DNA from 2 places in the Wenzhouxiangella sp. AB-CW3 genome. Region 2 is predicted to be linked to the other one. Evidence: predicted binding sites of a transcription regulator. Region 2 holds the regulator's gene; the other holds the start of a gene.

Evidence for each region. Region 2 encodes FliA, which starts transcription of late flagellar genes. Its sites were predicted from a motif close to GCTAAAGTTNNNNNNNNNNCNGCCGATA; they were not measured.
Region 1: a site for FliA is predicted at 2,683-2,710, ahead of IC757_RS16800 (methyl-accepting chemotaxis protein). Genes of this name have one in related genera too.

The regions. Positions count from the first base shown of each region.
Region 1 is NZ_CP061368.1:3,679,813-3,685,516, forward strand. Features, by position in the region: gene IC757_RS15875 (plastocyanin/azurin family copper-binding protein) at 1-1,521, opposite strand, end outside; gene IC757_RS15880 (c-type cytochrome) at 1,560-1,922, opposite strand; gene IC757_RS15885 (TlpA family protein disulfide reductase) at 2,077-2,562, opposite strand; gene IC757_RS16800 (methyl-accepting chemotaxis protein) at 2,865-3,815, shown strand; gene IC757_RS15895 (EAL domain-containing protein) at 3,869-5,704, shown strand, end outside.
Region 2 is NZ_CP061368.1:2,038,413-2,052,795, reverse strand. Features, by position in the region: gene flhA (flagellar biosynthesis protein FlhA) at 1-447, shown strand, start outside; gene flhF (flagellar biosynthesis protein FlhF) at 490-1,824, shown strand; gene IC757_RS08985 (MinD/ParA family protein) at 1,817-2,695, shown strand; gene IC757_RS08980 (RNA polymerase sigma factor FliA) at 2,692-3,414, shown strand; gene cheY (chemotaxis response regulator CheY) at 3,471-3,863, shown strand; gene IC757_RS08970 (protein phosphatase CheZ) at 3,860-4,609, shown strand; gene IC757_RS08965 (chemotaxis protein CheA) at 4,619-6,643, shown strand; gene IC757_RS08960 (flagellar motor protein) at 6,653-7,393, shown strand; gene motD (flagellar motor protein MotD) at 7,403-8,320, shown strand; gene IC757_RS08950 (ParA family protein) at 8,317-9,120, shown strand; gene IC757_RS08945 (hypothetical protein) at 9,117-9,695, shown strand; gene IC757_RS08940 (chemotaxis protein CheW) at 9,719-10,219, shown strand; gene IC757_RS08935 (hypothetical protein) at 10,194-10,394, shown strand; gene IC757_RS08930 (putative bifunctional diguanylate cyclase/phosphodiesterase) at 10,398-12,230, opposite strand; gene IC757_RS08925 (methyl-accepting chemotaxis protein) at 12,503-14,161, shown strand; gene IC757_RS08920 (chemotaxis protein CheW) at 14,171-14,383, shown strand, end outside.

The DNA.
Region 1 (5,704 bases), 1.6 Mb from region 2:
ATGTCCCAGCATGCCGGTGGCAAACAGTTCCGGACCATCAATGGCCACGGCATTGTGAATGCCCGAGAACTCGCCGGCCATGTAGGTGAAGACGTCTTCATTGACCCAGGTCACCTTGGTGCCCGGCTCGATCTCAATGACCTTCGGATAGTAGGAGTTGCCGATGATCTGCACGAACACTTCATCGACTTCCGGGCCATAGCTGACCGGGCGGTCCGGCTCGGCAGGCAGGCCATTGAGGCGCTCGGCCGGAGCAAACGGGGAGATCGCCCGCATGGCCGTTTCGCGGATCTCGTCAATCTCTTCCTCGGTGTATTCGGGGCCGTCGGCCAGAACGGTCTTGGGCGTGTCTGCATCGGCGTCGGCCACCAGCACCCCGATCGCGCCACGGGCCGTGGAACCGACCGCGTGCGAGAGCATCAGGTAGGCGCCTTCATCGGGCGGTACACGGAACTCAATCACCCAGGAGTCGGACGGTCCGGCAGTGACAGTCTGGCCACCCGGCATCCATGCTTCCGGATGCCCCTGCCAGTAAACGAAGTCCCAGATGATGCCCACCAGGTGGAAGGTCGAGACCAGGTTGGGGCCGATGTTGAGGAAGTTGACGCGCACGTAGTCGCCGGGCTTGGCCACGATCGGCTCTTCGACGTAGCGGAACAACTTGCCATTGAAGGCGGTATAGATCGGGTTGCCTTCGATGGCGTCCTTGCCGCTGGCATAGAACTCGTGCTGGATCATGTAGAGTTCCAGGTCCGGACCATGGCCAAGCTTCTCCTCGAGCTTGTACTTGGTCTCCTTCGGTTCGACCACGATCATGCCGTACTGACCGAACAGCACGTGCATCGGAATGGCATGGCCACCCGGCGCGCAGTGCCACATGTAGACGCCCGGCATGTTGGCGCGGAAGGTCACGCTCTTCGACTGACCCGGGCCGATATCACCGATGTACTTGGAGGTCTGTGTATCGGCGGCATGGATGGAGGCACCGTGCGGAACCGTGCCGGTGTTTTCCACCGTGATTCGCACGATATCGCCCTCGGTCACCTTCAGCGTCGGGCCGGGAATCTTGCCGTCGGAGAGAAAGCCGTCGTAGATGACGCCCTGACCGATGTAGGTCTCGCCCTCGTCCAGGCGAATGGTGAACTCCACATCCGGTTCGGCGTCCTGCGGCACGTAGCTGGTGGCGGGAATGTCGAGCCCTTCGTCGCGCTTGATGATCTCGATGAAATCGGCACCCTCGAAGATGGCATCGAGAACGACATCGCCGCCCCGGGCCGCGGCCACGGAACTGGCGGTGATCGCCTGGCTGGCCGAGCCCAGCGGCAGGCCTTCCTGGTTGGCCACGGCGGCCAGCAGGTCGCGCCCGACGGCCGTGTGGGCCCGTTCATTCTTGAGTTCGTGCATGAACGAGTCGTTGCACGACGGGCAGGCCTGCGCATCCGGTGAGAACACGGCCGCACTCAGGCCAACCGCCAGAGCGGCGGCCCCCAGAAGCGTGGTTGGTGTGTATCTATTTAACATGGTCTTGTTCCTCAGGTGTCTTGGTTACAGGGTGAAGCTCAATCCGAAAGTGACTGGATATAGGCCACGATGTCGTGGATGGATGAGTCGTCCAGCGTGTGCCGGAATGCGGGCATCGTGGCGCGCATGCCAACAGCCATTCCGCCATCGCGCGTGGCAATGAAAAGGCGCTCACCAGTCAGGCCCTCGCGGGTCAGATCCGAGGGTGGCGGCTCATAGGCACCAGCCCACGAGCCGTCGCCCCGGCCATGCTCTCCATGGCAATCGGCACAATGTGTCTGGTAGAGCTCCTGGCCGACCTGCACATCGCCCTTGCCGTTGAAAGTCTCCTCGGCCAGCACGGGGGCGACGGCAAAGAGCATCACCACGGCCACCAGCGTGTGGCGGAAGACAGGTTTCAATGGGATTGGCGTGTGGTGGGTCATGTTTGTCCATCGCTGGGAGTGTCTACCGACGGTTTCACCGACCGTCGCGCTTGACAAACATGCTATGAAAATACTGCTTTGCAGATGTTGACCTGGGTCAATTCCTCAAAAAAGTTTGGAGTTGGAGCGTTCAGAGGTAAGGCTCGACTGCTGCCAGCAGATCCTCGCCTGTCTGCAGACCGAGCATTGTTTCGCGAACCTGCCCTTCGCGGTCTATGATCAGCGTGGTCGGATAGGTTCGGGCCTGAAACAGCTCACCGGCCTCGTCCGCGGTGGTCTTCCACAGGGGATAGACCGGTTCGATTTCCAGCCGGTGGGTCCAGAATCGCTGTATCGCCGAAGCACTGCCCGAGTCGACGGCGAGGCCGACTACCGTGGCCCCCACATCTTCAAGTTTTGGCTGCAGTCGTACCAGGTGGGGAATTTCGATCAAGCAAGGGGAACACCAGACGGCCCAGAGATTCAACACGACAACCTGACCTTCGAGTGACCGCAGGTCAGCCTGGCCGCCATCGATAGTATCAAAGCAGGCATCGGGCACAGGGTCGGCAGCAAACGCCGGCATGCCAACCAGTAGACAAGTAACGATGAGAGAGACGAACAACAGTTTATTCATGGATTTCCAACTCCGGTCAGCGGCCCGCCTGAACCCGTCAATGGAACGGGGGAGCAACTTTCATGAATGCACTGTACTTCTTTGTGGCCCTTCAGGATTTGCCCTGTGTCAAACCTCGCTGCTTCAGAAAGAGGCAATCTGGCCGCTACAAACAGAGGAGGCGAGACCATCGAGAGGCCACCGTGCTTAGCCGCATACTAGGAACAAGCGGGAAAAGGAATTCTGGCAGCCAAACCGGCCAGCCGACCGGTGGCGATGCCGATGGTGCCGGGCGAGGCGTGGAAAAGCCCCGCCCCCGTACCATGCCGCGAAACACGAAGCACTTCCTGCAGCAGCTCAACCTGCTCTCCAACGAGTGCGGCGTGATCGTGGGCGAGCTTTTCGAGCCCATGTCGCACACCTACAGCTCTCAGGATCTGATGGGGCAGGCCGCGAAACATGTCACGCTGCTCGATGACCGGCTGGATACCATCCGCACGACTGTGGAGGAACGCAAGGGCATTGCCGGCAAGCTGCGTGGCCATGTCAGCCACATCGAGGGATTTGTCGCACGGATTGAAAACATCTCGGCGCAGACCCGGATCCTGTCACTTAATGCCGCCATCGAAGCAGCCCGGGCCGGAGAGCACGGCAAGGGCTTTGCTGTTGTTGCCGATGAAGTACGCAAGCTTTCGGATAACGTTACCCGGATCACGCGCGATATCGGCGAACAACTGGAAGGCATCGAGTCCGACACTCAGGCCACCGAATCACTGATCGAGGTTCTGGCCGGCAGCCTGGAGGATATCAGCCAGGTATCCACCGAGGTCAACGAAGTGACCACGGACACCCACCATCGTATGGTCGATTTGCAGAAGGCGGCTTACAAGAGCATGGCTGCCGGTCACCTGATGGCTGTAATGTGCTGGCTCAATGAGCTCCATACCCGGATCATACTGGCCTTCGAAAATCCCGATCGACATGGCTTCCCCGAAGTGAGCAAGACCGGCAATTACTTCGGTGAGTGGTACTATGATGCATCGGATAACGAATTCGACTTTCGTGATCTGCCTGAATTCAGTCGGCTGGGGCAGGCCTATGACGAGCTTTTCGAGTTGTACGAGGGAATCCGAAATGACTGGCAACGTGGCAACCGCCAGGCAGGCCTGGCTAGTATGGGCGATCTGTCTCGACAGATCGATCACATGCACCAGTTTCTTGATCAGATTCGGAATTATCTGGTGGAGCAAATGCAATCACAGCTTTCGGGCTAAAGCTGCGGTAGCCGGGTCGGGGACAAACCAAGGGATATCGCAGACTTCCGGCCATGAATTGCAACGACAGCACTGAAACTCTGGGTCGGCTGTTTCTCGAGGGGCTGGGCGAGGCCGTCCTCATTCACGATGCCCAGGGGCACATCCTTCATGCCAATGCGGCAGCCTGTCGGCAAAGCGGCTACGAACTGCGGGAACTGTACAAACTCAACGTCGCCGACCTTGATACGGACGTTCTTCCCGAGGAAGTGTCGCAAAAGCTGCTGGAAGCCCTGCCGGCCGGAGAGGACGAAACCCACTTCCACGCACAGCATCGCCGGTCATCGGGAGAGATACGCCAGGTACTGGTCAGCCTGTCCAGGCTGCGTAGAGACCCCACACCGCTCTATGCCGCCATCATGCGACCGCTGGATGAACCTCAGCGTCTGCATGACAGCGTCGAACAGCGCATCGGGTTCAACCGCTTGCTACTCGATATTTCCCTGCGCCTGGTCAAGCTGGATCCGGAATCGCTGGATCAGGCTATCGATGAATTGCTGGCCGATATCGGTAGATTCTTTGCAGTCGACCGCTGCTACCTGTTCACCATCGACTGGCAAAACGACACCATCACCAACACACATGAATGGTTTGATCAGGGTATTCCCCCGGCCATCCATCGGCTTCAGAACCTGCCATTTGCCAAACTGCCCTGGCTCAGGGAGCACATGAAAGCCAACTGTGTGGCTCACGCGCCGGATGTTGACGGAATGGATGATCAGTATGCCCATGATCGGACCGAGTACCAGGCACAGAATATCAAGTCGCTGCTGATCGTACCGATCATCCGGGGCGGAGAGGTTGCAGGCATGTTCGGCCTGGATGCGGTGCGGCAGCGTCAGTACTGGAACGACGAGATTCAGCACGATTTGCGCCTGCTGGGACAATTGCTGGCGGGTGCACTGGATGCCGCGGGTCTGGGTCGTCAGTTGCGCCACATGGCCTATCACGATGTGCTGACCCAGTTGCCGAATCGCAAGCTGCTGGCCGATCGGATCGAGCAGACAGCTCACCGGTGCCGGCGCTACAACCAGCGCGCCGCCCTGATGCTGCTGGATATCGACGACTTCAAGATCATCAACGATACCCTCACGCACGCCGCCGGCGATCAGTTGCTGGTTGAAGTGGGTCGGCGGCTGAAATCGGCGCTGCGCGAATCCGACACGGTGGCCCGACTGGGTGGAGACGAGTTTGTCCTTCTGTGCGAGATCAGCAAGCGTGATGACGCCATCGAAATGGCCAGGCGGATCATGGCAGCGATTACCGCACCTGTCGAACTGCGGGGGCAACGGCTGAGCATACAGGCCAGCATTGGAATCACCCTCATGCCGGATGACGATCAGGACCAGGAACGACTGCTGCGCAACGCAGACCTGGCCATGTACGAAGCCAAGGCCGCTGGCAAGAACACCTTCCGATTTTTCGAGCCGGCCATGTCGGCTGCCATTTCCGACACACTCCGATTGCGCTCCGAACTGGCCGATGCTGTAGAGCGGGATGCACTGGAGGCCTGGTACCAGCCCATCTACCGCCTGAATGACGGTCGGCTGATTGGCCTGGAAACCCTGGTGCGATGGCAGCATCCCGAACGCGGCATGCTGCCGCCGGGCCAGTTCCTTTCTCTGGCCGAGCGCTTCAAGCTGATCGGTCGAATTGATCGTCAGATGATTTCCCGCGCTTGCCGGATACTGGTGTCCTGGTCTCCCGCCCGGACTCCCGGGTTCCTGATGGCCGTCAATCTGTCAGCCAGCGACCTGTATGACGCCGAGCATGTGCTGGCACTGATCAGGGACACGCAGAAAAGCGGCGGCGAGAGTGGCGAACGACTGTGCTTCGAGATTACCGAGACA
Region 2 (14,383 bases):
CTGGTCGAAGGTGTGCCGGTGCGCAATCTGCGCAGCATCTGCGAGGCTCTGCTTGAGCATGGCACCCGCACCCAGGACCCGGATGCACTGCTGACCGAGGTGCGCATTGCACTGGGACGACAGATCACACAGGAGGCCGGAGGTAACGGACAGCTGCCCGTCATTACTCTGGCGCCCGAGCTGGAACAACTATTGCACGACATGGTGCAAAAGGGCGATGCCGGCATGCTGGAACCGGGCCTGGCCGAAAAGCTGCGCGAGGAATTGCATGCCAGCGCCCGCCAGCAGGAAACACGAGGTGAACCGGCAGTGCTGCTGGTTCCACCCACCATCCGCAACATGCTGGCGCGGTTTGCCCGCCAGGCGGTGTCGGGACTGCACGTACTGTCCCACAGCGAAATCCCGGAGGACCGGGAACTACGGCTGGTCGGATCGGTATCACGCTGAAGCCGGGATGCCGGCAACCGGGAAAATACGAGGTAGACGGCGATGAAGATCAAGCGATATGTGGCATCGGACATGAGGCAGGCCCTCAGGCAGGTGCGAGAGGAGCAGGGGCCCGATGCGGTCATCCTGTCGACCCGGACCCTGCCCGATGGCCTGGAACTCATTGCCGCGGTGGACTATGACGAAACCCTGATCGACTTCGCAAGCGACCGCGGCGAGACGGGCGGATACGCGCAGGGCCAGGCAGCCTCGAGCAGCGATAGTGAATCCGACGTTGACGAGGAGGGTGCGGCCGGCGTATCGCGCACTCGTTCCACTGACACCGCGTCGGATACCGTTGTCCGGCCCATGGCCAAACCCGCCCCGACGCGAACGCGTCGCGTGCCACGATCCACCCCGAAGCCGGCGATACTGGAAGCGAATGGCTATGCCGACGAAGCCGCTTTCGGACACATGAAAGCCGAGATCGCCGCGCTGAGGCAGATGCTGGAGTCACAGCTCTCCAGCCTGGCCTGGAACGATCTGGCGCGCAGCAGCCCGGCGCGGGCGGCTGCGCTGCGCGATCTGGTCCGCATCGGCCTGGCGCCGGATCTGGCCCAGGACCTGGTGTCCAGGGTGGGGCCGGAAGACTCCGATCTGATGCGCATACTGCACGCATCGCTGGGTGAACTGACGCGACGCTTGAAGACCGTGGGCACGGATCCACTCAAAGGTAGCGGCGTGGTTGCCCTGGTCGGGCCCACTGGCGTGGGCAAGACTACCACCATCGCCAAGCTGGCGGCTCGCCATGCCCAGCGTCATGGTCCGGAGAACGTGGCCCTGATCAGTGCCGATGATTATCGTATCGGTGCGCAGGAGCAGTTGTTTACCTACGGGCGCATGCTCAATATTCCGGTGTACGTGGCCACCAGTGCCGAGCAGTTGCACGAACGGGTGCAGCGACTGGAGCACGCCGATCTGGTATTGGTCGACACCGCGGGCATTGGTCAGCGCGACCAGCGCTTCGAGCGGGTACTGGAATCGCTCGACAGCTCGGGACGGCGGATCAATCCCTACCTCGTGCTGGCTGCCAATGCCCAGATTCAGTCGCTGGAAGAGGCGGTGGCAGCATTCCGGCAGTTGCCCCTGGCGGGAGGTATTGTCACCAAGCTCGACGAGGCCGGCAGTCTGGGTGGACTGCTGTCGGTACTGGAACGGCACAAGTTGCCGTTGGCTTATACTGCCGATGGACAGCAGGTGCCGGAGAACCTGCGGCGTGCCAGCACCCGCAACCTGGTTCGCCGGGCCATTGAGCTGATGAAGGAATCGGGCAGGAAACCCATGAATGAAGACTACCTGGCCCAGCAGTTCGGAGAGATTCGTCATGCCCATGCTTGAAGAAGGGGGGCAGGCTGCTGGCCTGCGGAATCTCCGCCGTCAGCGCCCTGTGCAGGTGGTGGCCGTTGCATCCGGAAAGGGCGGAGTCGGCAAGACCAACGTCTCGGTTAACCTGGCAACTGCCCGGGCGCTGAGCGGCAAAAAGGTCTGGTTGCTGGATGCAGATCTTGGCCTGGCCAACATTGATGTGTTGCTGGGGCTGAACCCGCGACAGAACCTTTCCCATGTACTCAGCGGCGAATGTGAGCTCGGGGATATCGTTTTGCCGGGGCCGCCGGGCGTACGCATCATTCCGGCGGCATCGGGCGTGCAGCACATGGCGTCGTTGTCGGCGACCGAGTGTGGGGGGGTGATACACGCCTTTTCCGAGCTGGGCGAGGACCTGGATATGCTGGTGGTCGACACGGCTGCTGGTATCAACACCTCCGTGACCATGTTTGCCCGCGCCGCCCACGAGGTGCTCGTGGTGGTCTGCGACGAGCCTGCTTCCATTACCGATGCCTACGCACTGATCAAGGTGCTTTCACGCGATTACGGGGTACAGCGTGCCCGCGTAGTGGCCAACATGGTCCGCTCCGAGGCCGAGGGGCGGGCGCTGTACAGAAAGATCGCGCGCGTCAGTGACCGCTACCTGGACCTCACGCTGCACTATGCCGGCTGTGTGCCGCACGACGAGTTCCTGCGCCGGGCCCTGCAGCAGCAGGAGCCGGTGATGACCGCATTTCCCTCCAGCCGGGCTGCTTCGGCATTCAAGAAACTGTCCGAACATGCCGATACATGGGATGTGCCGACCGGTGCGCGCGGCCATCTGGAGTTCTTTTTCGAGCGAGCACTTGTCGGTACCGAGTCATCCCGCGGGGTGGCCTCATGAACAGCCCGAGGGAATACCTCGAGGTTCAGAGGCTGGACCAGGATGACCTGGTCGAGCGCTATGCCCACCTGGTGCGGCGCATAGCCTACCACCTGGTCGGCCGGCTGCCGGCCAGTGTGGAGGTCAACGACCTGATGCAGGCCGGGATGATCGGCCTGATCGAGGCGGCAGGAAAATACACCGGTGATCGCGGCGCGAGTTTCGAAACCTATGCCGGTATCCGGATCAGGGGCGCGATGCTCGACGAGTTGCGGCGAACCGACTGGGTTCCGCGTTCGGTACACCGCAAGGTTCGCGACATGGTGGAAACCATTCGTCAACTCGAGGCCCGATTGGGTCGGCGAGTCAGAGACACCGAAATTGCCGAGGAGATGGGCCTGGGTCTCGACGAATACCATCGTATTGCGGCCGAAGCGGCGACCTGTCGCATGTTCAGCATGGACGAGTTGTCGCCGGTCGACAGCGAGGAAAGCCCGCTGCCGGGCGATGAGAAAAGCCCTGAAGAGGGCCTGGAGGCGCAGGATATCGAGAAGGCGCTGGCCCATGCCATCGAGACACTGCCGGACAGAGAGAAGCTGGTCATGAGTTTGTATTACAGCGACGAATTGAATCTGCGCGAGATCGGAGAAGTCATGGGCGTGAGCGAATCGCGCATATGCCAACTGCATGGCCAGTCGCTGGCCAGGTTGCGCGCGGATCTGGCCGATCTGCGCTCGTGAAGCTCGTGCATGGCAGCATGAACGGATAGCAGAACCCATTTTGCAAGGAGACGAACTTGGACAAGAACATGCAGCTACTGGTGGTGGATGATTTTTCGACAATGCGTCGCATCATCCGCAATCAGCTCCGGGAGCTGGGCTTCAGCAATATCAAGGAAGCCGACGATGGTAAATCGGCCCTGCAGGTGCTGAGGTCCACGCCGATCGATTTCGTCGTGACCGACTGGAACATGCCCGGCGTGACGGGCCTGGAACTGCTCAAGACCATGCGCGCCGACGATGACCTCAAGAGTATTCCGGTGTTGATGGTGACCGCCGAGGCCAAGCGCGACCAGATCGTCGCTGCCGCCGAGGCCGGAGTCAATGGCTACGTGGTCAAGCCGTTTACTGCCGAGACCCTCAAGGACAAGCTCGAGAAGGTCTTCGAACGTCTGGAGGCAGGCTCATGAATGACGCAGATTCGGTTCGAATAGCCGAGGCGGGCAAGCCACAGGACTATCTCGAGACCATCGAGACGCTGGCAAGCGCTGCCCGTGCCGGCGACGAGGCCACTTTCTATGCCAACCTCGACGAACTGACGGCATTGCGTGAACGCTCCCTGTTTCAGGATATCGGACGGTTGACCCGGCAGTTGCATGAGGCGCTGACCAACTTTCAGGTCGATCCGCGCGTCGAGGCCCTGGCCAAGGAAGAGTTCCCCGATGCCCGTCACCGACTCGACCAGGTGGTGGCCATGACCGAGGAGTCGGCACACAAGACCATGGACCTGGTCGAGGAGAGCCTGCCCCTGACCGAGTCTCTGGCTGAAAGCTGCGAGTCACTCGATGGTCAGTGGCGTCGATTCAGGCGTCGTGAAATGTCAGCCGCCGAGTTCAATGAACTGATCAGAACCACCCAGGCCTTCTTCGAGCAGACCCGCGCCGATAGCGGCCAGCTTCGCGGCAATCTCTCGGAAGTGCTTCTGGCCCAGAATTTCCAGGACCTGTCCGGGCAGACCATTCGCAAGGTGGTTCGACTGGTGCAGGAGGTGGAAACCACCCTGATCGACATGATCCGGCTGTCCGGCCAGGTTTCCGACAAGGTCAGCGAAGCCGGGCAGGCGGCTGAAGCGTCAGCGCCGAAGCGCAAGAAGAAAGCCGAGGAATTAAAGAACCAGGACGAGGTCGATGACCTGCTGTCCAGTCTCGGCTTCTAGGAGGCAAGCATGAACTACCAGGTCGATGACAGCATACGCGAGGACTATCTCAATGAGGCCGGTGAGATCGTCAATCAGCTTGGTGAACAGCTGGTTCGGCTGGAGCGCCAGCCTGATGACCGTGAGCTGCTGGACAGCATTTTTCGAGCTTTTCACACCATCAAGGGCGGGGCGGGATTTCTCGATATCGCCCCGCTGGTGGACTGCTGTCATTGTGCCGAAGAGGTCTTTGATGCCCTGCGTCGCAAGGAAGGCGAGCTTGATGCCGACATCATGGATGCCATCCTGCACGCGCTGGACGTGGTCACCGCCATGCTCGAGGCCCTGCGGGCCGGAAGTGAACCGCAACCGGCGCCGCCGGCACTGCTCGATCAGTTGCGTGGTTTCGTGCGCCAGACGGGTGGCGCCGGGCCCAAGCAGGCGCCTGCGCAATCCGCCGGCACCGAGGGGGGTGGCGGTGATGTGACCGACGACGAGTTCGAGAACATGCTGGCCGAAGCACTGGAAGGTGATTCGGGCACGGGTGAGTCGAGCGAGCTGGACGTGGCGGGCAAGAACGAGGAATCCGACGAGATCACCGAGGACGAGTTCGAGGCCCTGCTCGACCAGATGCAGGGGCAGGGCGAAGAAGTGAGTGCTACCGAATCAGACGCTCGTGTCGAGGACAAGGCCGCCGCCCCGGAGATGTCTCGGACCGAGAGCGACAGCGAGGACGAGATTACCGAGGCAGAGTTCGAGGCCCTGCTCGATGAGCTGCAGCAGGCTGGCAGTGGGCAGCAGGAAACCCCGGCGCCGGATCCTGTTCAACCGGAACAGAACAACGAGGCGCAAAAGGCCGCGCCCCGGGTTCAGACACCGACGACCGTGGCCGAATCGACCGTCAGGGTCGATGTGTCGCGCCTTGATACGGTCATGAATCTGGTGGGCGAACTGGTGCTGGTGCGCAACCGCCTTACCAACCTCGGAGCGCAGCTGAAGAACGAGGAGTTGCAGAATGCCGTGGGCAACCTCGACCTGGTGACGGCGGATCTGCAGATGGGCGTGATGCAGACCCGCATGCAGCCCATTGGCAAGGTGTTCTCACGTTTTCCGCGTCTGACCCGAGACCTGGCTCGCAATCTGAACAAGGAAATCGAGCTGACCATGCAGGGCGAGGACACTGACCTGGACAAGAACCTGGTCGAGGCACTGGCCGACCCCCTGGTGCACCTGGTCCGCAATGCCATGGATCATGGTATCGAGTCCCCTGGCGAGCGCGAGGCCAAGGGAAAACCGCGAGCCGGCCACGTCGAACTGGCGGCAGCCCAGGAAGGCGATCACATCGTCATTACCATACGCGACGACGGCGCCGGCATCGATGCTGATGCGCTGCGACGCAAGGCAGTGGCCAAGGGGCTGGTGTCGAATGAAGTGGCCGCCAAGCTGGAACGTCACGAGTGTTTCGATCTGATGCTGCTGCCCGGGCTGTCTTCGCGTGACGAGGTGTCGGAAGTCTCCGGTCGTGGCGTGGGCATGGATGTGGTCAAGACCCGTATCGGAGAGCTCAACGGGACCATCGACATTCAGTCGGAGCCGGACCAGGGGACGACCTTTCGGGTGCGTGTGCCGCTTACCCTGGCCATCCTGCCGGCGCTGATGGTGCAGCTTGGACGTCGCCGCTACGCCTTTCCGCTGTCTCACGTGGTCGAGGTATTCTTTCTTGAACCCGATGCCGTGCGCCAGGTCGAGGGTCGTGACGTGGTCATGGTGCGTGACAAGCCATTGCCGCTGGTCTTCCTCGATCGCCTGATGCAGTTGGGCGATGAAGGTCAGGATGACAATAGCGGCTATGTGGTGGTGATCCAGGTGGGCAGCGACGCAGTCGGTTTCGTGACCGACGATGTGCTTGGCCAGGAAGAAGTGGTCATCAAGCCGCTCGGTACCCTGCTGCAGGGTCTGACCGGCTTTGCCGGAGCCACCATCACTGGCGATGGCTATATCGCATTGATCATGGACGTCAACGGGTTGATGAAACGGGTCGGCAGGCTGCGCTAGGAACTGGCGATGGACCTTCTCAGCATCATCGGTTTCATTCTGGCCCTGATCGCCATTTTCGGCGGCACGGTGCTCAAGGGCAGTGGCATTGCCGCACTTTGGTCCGGTGCTGCCTTTGTCATCGTGATCGTGGGCACCGTGGCGGCCACGCTGCTGCAGACGCCCATGGCCGTGATGATGCGGGCCATGAATATCGTGCGCTGGGTGTTCTTCCCACCTGATCTGGGTAGCGAAGCGGTCATCGAGAAGATCATCGAGTGGAGCCAGGTCGCCCGCAAGCAGGGACTCCTTGGGCTGGAGTCCAATGTCGAGATGGAGTCCGATCCATTCATTGCCAAGGCCCTGCAACTGCTGGTCGACGGCAGTGAGCCCGATGCCATACAGAACATCATGGAGGTCGAGATCTCCACCCGCGAGGAACTGGACCTGGCTGCGGCCAAGGTGTTCGAGTCCATGGGCATTTACGCGCCCACCATGGGAATCATCGGCGCGGTCATGGGGCTGATCGCGGTGATGCAGAACCTGGCCGATCCCGAGTACCTCGGCCGAGGCATCGCCGTTGCCTTTGTTGCCACCATCTACGGGATTGCCTCGGCCAACCTGTTTTTCCTGCCGATGGGAGGAAAACTCAAGGGTGTGGTACAGACCCAGAGCAAGGTGCGCGAAATGATTGTCGAGGGCATCGTCTCGATCGCCCAGGGCGAAAACCCGCGCAATATCGAAACCAAGCTTCAGGGTTTCCTGAACTAGGGGCTGGCCATGGCACGCAAGAAGCGACAGGAAGAACATGCCAACCATGAAGCCTGGGCCATTCCCTATGGCGATCTGATCACCCTGCTGCTGGCTTTCTTCGTGGTCATGTACGCGGTCTCTTCGGTCAACGAGGGCAAGTATCGCGTGCTGGCCGAGTCGTTGACTGCGGCCTTCCGTGGTCCGCCACGCAGCGTCGAGCCGATACAGGTGGGTGACCCCAGCCCTCCGGCCATCGACCAGGGGCGTCTTGATATCACGCCGCGCAGCTTGCCGGATCCGCGGGTTCAGACCGAGATGCCCCGGGAACGCATGCCAGGTCGTGAAGCGCTGGAAGATGCGGGATTGATTCCGGACACCGGCGACGACCTGGATGTCCGTGCCCGCGAGCTGGAGGCCGGGCTGCAGATCATGGCCGATGAAGTGCGCGAAGCACTGGGCGAGCTGATCGAGCTTGAGCAGGTTCGGGTGCGCGAAACACCGTTCTGGCTCGAAGTCGAAGTGATGACCGATATTCTGTTTCCTACTGGTGTAGCCGATATTTCCGAAGCGGCCAGGCCGATACTCCGGCAACTGGCCGAGATTCTGGCACCTTTCCCCAATGCCATCCGGGTTGAGGGGCATACTGACGATGTGCCCATCGCCACCCAGCGTTTCCCGTCGAACTGGGAGCTGTCGGCGTCACGAGCCACCAGCGTCGTGCGGCTGTTCCAACGGCACGGCATCGAGCCCAACCGGCTCGCGGCCCTGGGTCTGGGCGAGTATCGGCCCGTGGCCGACAACGAAACGGTTGAAGGGCGCAATCGCAATCGCCGGGTCGTCGTCATCATCCTGGCCAGTGACGCAGTGCCCGAGGAATTCGCCGGCAGGGGCACCGAAGCGGAAGCCGAGTCCGAGGCGGCAGATCACGAGGAGGTAGCACCATGAATACCTGGGCAGTGGCCAATCAGAAAGGTGGAGTGGGCAAGACCACGACCGCGGTTTCGCTGGCCGGATGGCTGATTCTCCGAAAGCAGCGCACTTTGCTTGTCGATCTCGATCCGCATGCCTCGCTGACCAGCTACTTCGGACTGGATCCCGAGAACCTTCCGGGTAGCGTGTACGACCTGTTTGGTGAAGACGGTGCGGCCGATGCGCGCCGGTTGATTCTGGAAACCCAGGAAGAAGGTCTGGATCTACTCCCTGCCGAACCGGCCATGGCCACCCTGGACCGGCAGTTGGGCAGTCGCCAGGGGCAGGGACTTGTCGTGTCGCAGGCACTGCAAGCCGTGGCCGGGAGTTACGACCGGGTGATCCTCGACTGCCCTCCCACCCTGGGCGTTCTGATGGTCAATGCTCTGGCCGCCGCCTCGAAGGTGATCGTCCCGACCCAGACCGAATACCTGGCCCTCAAGGGCCTGAAACGAATGAGTCGTACCCTGGAGATGATCAACCACTCGCGGGGGGAGATGCTGCCGCACCTGGTTGTGCCGACCATATTCGACCGTCGCACTCGTGCATCCATTCGGGTGCTCAGGCAGTTGCGCGAGGACTATGAGGACGTGCTCTGGGAGCAGGTGATTCCGGTGGATACCCAGTTCCGGGAAGCCAGCCGGCAGGGTCGACCGCTACCCTGTCTGGATCGCGGCAGCCGAGGTGCAAAGGCATTCAAGGTGCTGCTGGACGATCTGCTGGCGCTGGAGCAAGAGCGGGCCGACGAACCGGCTGCCGAGGAGGCAAGCGCATGATGAATACACATTCCGGATTGACCGGCGCCAGCCGGGCGCTGCAGGAGTACCTGGAGCAATTGCTCGGGGGCGACCGGCCGGCAAAGCGCAATGGTGTGGAGGCATCTTCTGAACCACTGTTGGCGCCCGCGCCGGAGATGGCGGCTGAGGAGTTGACGTCGGATCTCTACTATCGTTTTGTTGCCGCAGGTCTGACCCTGGCCATTCCGGCCGGAAGAATCAGTTGCGAGATGGCCCTTCCCGAGATCATGACGCCGCCGCTGGCGCCGCACTGGCGGCGCGTGGCCGAAACCGACTCCGGTCCCTTGATCGTGGTCGATACCCGTACCCTGGTGTTGCCACCCGGACAGGCCGATCCCGGTCTGCGCCTGGCCAATGATTCACATCATCTGGTCGTGCTGGACGATGGCGACTGGGCGCTGGTGGCCGAAAGCGAGGGCATTGAGGAAGAGCTTGACCTGGACGATGTCAGCTGGCGCAGCACCGCCGGCAAGCGAATCTGGCTGGCTGGTACTGTCGCCAGTCGGCGCATGGCGCTGCTGGATCTCGACGAGATTCGTCGGCTGGTCAGGTAAACGGACCAAGGAGTATCGGAACAATGAATGCCAAGGCAAAAACTCAAGCTGACGACATGGTTCGGGCCGACTGGGACGAATGGCTGCAGTTTGGTCTGGATGGCCAGCAATATGGCCTGAATGTGCTCCAGGTGCAGGAGATCCTGTGCGGCGCTCGCATCACTCCGGTACCCGGTGCACCCGCGTTCGTGTTGGGGCTGATCAATCTGCGCGGAAGCATCGTCACCGTGGTCGATGCCCGACAGCGTCTCGGACTGGTGCCGCGGCCGGCCCGGGAGACTGACTGGATCATCATTCTCGATGTCCAGGATCAGTCGGTCGGCCTGCTGGTCGACGAGGTATCCGAGGTCATGGTGCTCGATCCGGATCGTATCGAGGCCATGCGCGGCAACGACACCGGAGAAGATTCACGTCACGTCCAGGGGGTGATTCAGACCCCGGCGGGCATGCTGATTCTGCTGGATATCGAGAGCCTGGTGGGGCTCAAGGAACTGCGGTATGAACAGGCAGCTGCAGCCGGTTGACCCACTGGGCCCGACGCACCCGGTACACCCGGTGCGTCGCCCCGATCCGCGCCGGCAACCGCCGGAAGAGCGACGGCGTCGCCGCGATGAAGAGGCAGAGGAAGACAGGAAGTCCGAGCGCCCGCCGCCCCGTGACGATGATGACGACGGGCCACTGATTGACGAGTATGTCTGATATTCAGGCCGGTTGATCAACCGGCGAGCCCCGGTTTTCGGCCTTGTCATCGTTAGCCGACCAGGAGCGGATGGTTGGCACCGTCGGATCGGGGCGGCCGATAAAGAAGCCCTGGGCGTAGTCGACACCGAGGTCGGCCAGCATGGCCAGGGTTTCGGCATTCTCCACGAACTCCGCCACCGTTTTCTTGCCCAGCCTGCGGGCGATGTCGGCCATGGACCGGACCAGGTTCTGGTCAATATGGTCCGTGGTGAGATTGGTGATGAAACTGCCGTCGATCTTGACTGTATCGACCGGAAACTGCTTGAGATGCGCGTAACTGTTGAAACCCGAGCCGAAGTCGTCCAGGGCGAAGCGACAGCCCAGCTCGCGCAACTGCTGCACCATCTCCCGGGTTCGCTCGAGGTTGCCGATGGCCGCGGTCTCGGTAATTTCGAATGTGATGCGGTTGGGATCGCTGCCTGCTTTCTCCAGCCCCTTGCGGATGAAGGGCACCAGGGTGGCATCGTCAAAGGCGCGACCAGAGAGGTTGACGTTGAGGGTAATGCGTTCCTGCGAGCCAGCCAGGACATGCAGGGCCTCGGACACCACCCAGCGGTCGATATCGTGAATCAGGCCGGTCTGTTCAGCCACGGTGATGAACTCCGCCGGCGGCATCAGGGAGCCATCCTCGGCCAGCATGCGCAACAGCACTTCGTACTGGCGAATGCTGTGGTCGTGAATGTCGAGTACGGGCTGAAAGACCAGGCGAAAGCGGCTCTGGCTGAGCGCATCGCGAATCATCGGCACCCAGTGCAGGGCGCGGCGTTCATTGACCAGGGCGCCGTCGCGCTCGTTGTAGACGTGAACCCGGTTGCCCTGGTCGCTCTTGGCGACAAAGCAGGCCTGGTAGGCCCGGGTCAGGGCCTGGGTGGCAGTCATTTCACCGTCGGGAAGCATGGCTATGCCGATGCTGGCGGTCAGCGGATAGACATGCGCGCTGTCGCGGAAGCGTGCCTCGGTGAGCATGCGTCGCAGTCGCTCTCCAACCTCGATGGCGTCGTCCTCGCTGCAGCCATAGAGCAGGACGGCAAACTCGTCCGAACCTGGCCGGGCGACGATATCCTCGTCCCCGGCCTCACCACGTATGGTGCGGGCAATACGATTCAGGAGGCGATCGCCGGCCTGGTAGCCCTCGTAGGTGTTGACGACCTTGAAGCGGCCGATATCGATGTAGAGCAGCGCGGCCGTGCGGTCCTCGCTGGTGCAGACTTCGGCCAGTCGCTGCTCGAGAAAATGTCGGTTGAACAGCCCGGTCAGCTCGTCGTGGCTGGCCCGGTACTTCAGCCGTGCGCTGGCGATGCGCTGCTCGGTACGAATCAGATCGACGCGCCGTGCCAGCACGGATCGGGTTCGACCCAGGCGCTGCAGACGCATGGCTGCCTGCAGGCGCATGTGCAGCTCGGCCATGCCCGGCGGGGTGGTCAGCACGTCGGTGACCAGCTCCGGCTGCACCTTGTCGACGGCATCGCTATCAACCAGTGCCAGCAGGGCGGTGCCGCTGCCACCGGGCAGGGCCCGCAGGTTCTCGGCGAAGGCCGGGAGCGTCAGGTCGGGGGTGTCATCATCGAACAGGCAGATGGGAGGCCGGCCTGCCATGTCCGGGCCGTTGGCTTCGTAGTGGCGCAGCGCGGCCATCGCCTCGGTGAAGTGCTTCAGGCCGGCTACGCCGCTGAACCCCTGCAGGCCCTGCTCGATCTGAACAGCGAGCTCATCGCTTGGCGAAACCAGCAGAACGACCGGGCCGGACAAGGCCGTGCCATCATCGTGCCCTGAAGCTGTTTGCTGCTCAATCAAGACGCCCCTGTGCCTCCTTATGGAATGGTCACCACGGCTGCGGCCGTGCCTGGCAACAGGCGGCCGCAATCATCCTCGTTCCCATTCAGCGGCCGCGAAGGAGGGCAACTTTAGAAGGAGGGTGAAAAAGTTTGCTGTCGGCTAAAGCAATGGCCGGGCAGGCCGCTACAAACGGTACAGGCCATGCGTGTACGACAGCGCGGGCACGGCGTTTGCATGCCATGGCCATAGGCACATCAACAATTGATCCAGGACCAGTTGAGGACGCAACATTGAAGAATCTTTCGGTAAAGATCAAACTTGCGATTCTGGTCGGCAGCATGGCGGTGCTGCTGGTCGTGATCGGCGTGACCGGGTTGAGCGGCATGAACCGTACGGTTGCCGGCCTGGAGACGGTCTATGAGGATCGCACCGTCGTCATCAACCAGTTGACCGAAATTCGTCACTTGCTCAATCAGAATCGCTACGCCCTGGTGTCGTCGGTGGTGACACCCAGTGAAGAGTACGTGCGTCGGCAAGCCAATCGTGTTGAGGGCAACATAAGCCGCATCGACGAGATCTGGTCGGACTACCTGCAGACCTACCTGACACCGGAAGAAGAGATCCTGGCCGGCGAATTTGCCGAAGTGCGTGGTGCATTCGTCGATGCCCTGCGGGAAGTGGTGATCGAGTTGCGCGAGGGTGAGATCGAATATGCCGAAATGATGATCCAGTCTCAGATCCGGCCGCTCTACGAGCCGGTCGGAGAGGCTATTGCCGCCTTGGTGGATCTCCAGGTTCAGGTTGCCGGAGAAGAGTATGGCGCCGCCACGGCCGCATATGCACGGCAGCGAAACCTGACGGTCGGCATTATCCTGATCGGCCTGTTGTTGTCGGGGATATTCAGCATACTGCTTCTGCGTGGCATTACCGGCCCGCTGGACCGGGCCTTGCAGATTGCCCGTGGGCTGGCCGAAGGCGATCTGACTCAGAAGATCGAGGTCGGGTCGCGCGATGAGATCGGTCGGCTGCTTGAAGCCATGCAGGACATGATTGCACGCCTGACCCAGGTGGTTGGTGAGGTCAATGGCGCCTCCAGCGCTCTGGCCTCGGCTTCGGAAGAAGTCTCGTCCACTGCCCAGAGCCTGAGCCAGGGAGCCAGTGAGCAGGCCGCCGGGGTCGAACAGACCACTTCTTCGGTGGAGCAGATGTCGGCCTCGATCGAGCAGAACAACGAAAATGCCCGCATTACCAATGATATGGCCGACAAGGCGGCGCGCGAAGCCGCCGAGGGCGGCGAGGCCGTGGGCAAGACGGTCGATGCGATGAAGTCCATCGCCGAGAAGATCTCGATCATTGACGAGATTGCCTACCAGACCAACCTGCTGGCGCTCAACGCGGCCATCGAGGCGGCGCGTGCCGGCGAGCATGGCAAGGGATTCGCGGTGGTCGCCGCCGAAGTGCGCAAACTGGCCGAGCGCAGCCAGGTGGCGGCTCAGGAGATTGGTGAGGTGGCCCAGGGCAGTGTGGGCCTGGCCGAGCAGGCCGGCGAGCTGCTAGAGCGCATGGTGCCCTCGATCCAGAAAACCTCCGATCTGGTCAAGGAAATAAGCGCAGCCTCCACCGAACAGGCGGCCGGCGCACGCCAGATCAACGACGCCATGGGGCAACTCAACTCCACCACCGAGCAGGCCGCTTCCTCATCCGAGGAACTGGCTTCGACCTCCGAGGAGATGAGTGGTCAGGCAGAACAGTTGCAGCAGCTCATGACTTTCTTCCGAGTCAGCGAAGCCGGGTTCGTCGGCGGTGGCGAGTTGCCGGCTAGTGACTCACGCGGACTTTCTTCGCGTCGTGGCAGGCGGCCCAGCGAGGAACACGGCAATGACCCGGTTGCACCACGAAAGGCAGCGATTCGCAGCGACAGCGACGAGTCCGATTTTGTTCGATTCTAGAGGATCACCATGACGCACAGCAGTTCGAGCGCACAGCCTACCGATCCCACGGCCCGCCAGGCACAGGCCGAGCAGGATCGACAGTTTCTGACCTTTCGACTCGACAACGAGTTGTACGGCTTCGGGATTCTGCATGTGCGCGAGATTCTGGAGTACAGCCGCCCCACGCGCATGCCCATGATGCCGGAGTTTGTCCAGGGGGTGATCAGCCTGCGCGGGGAG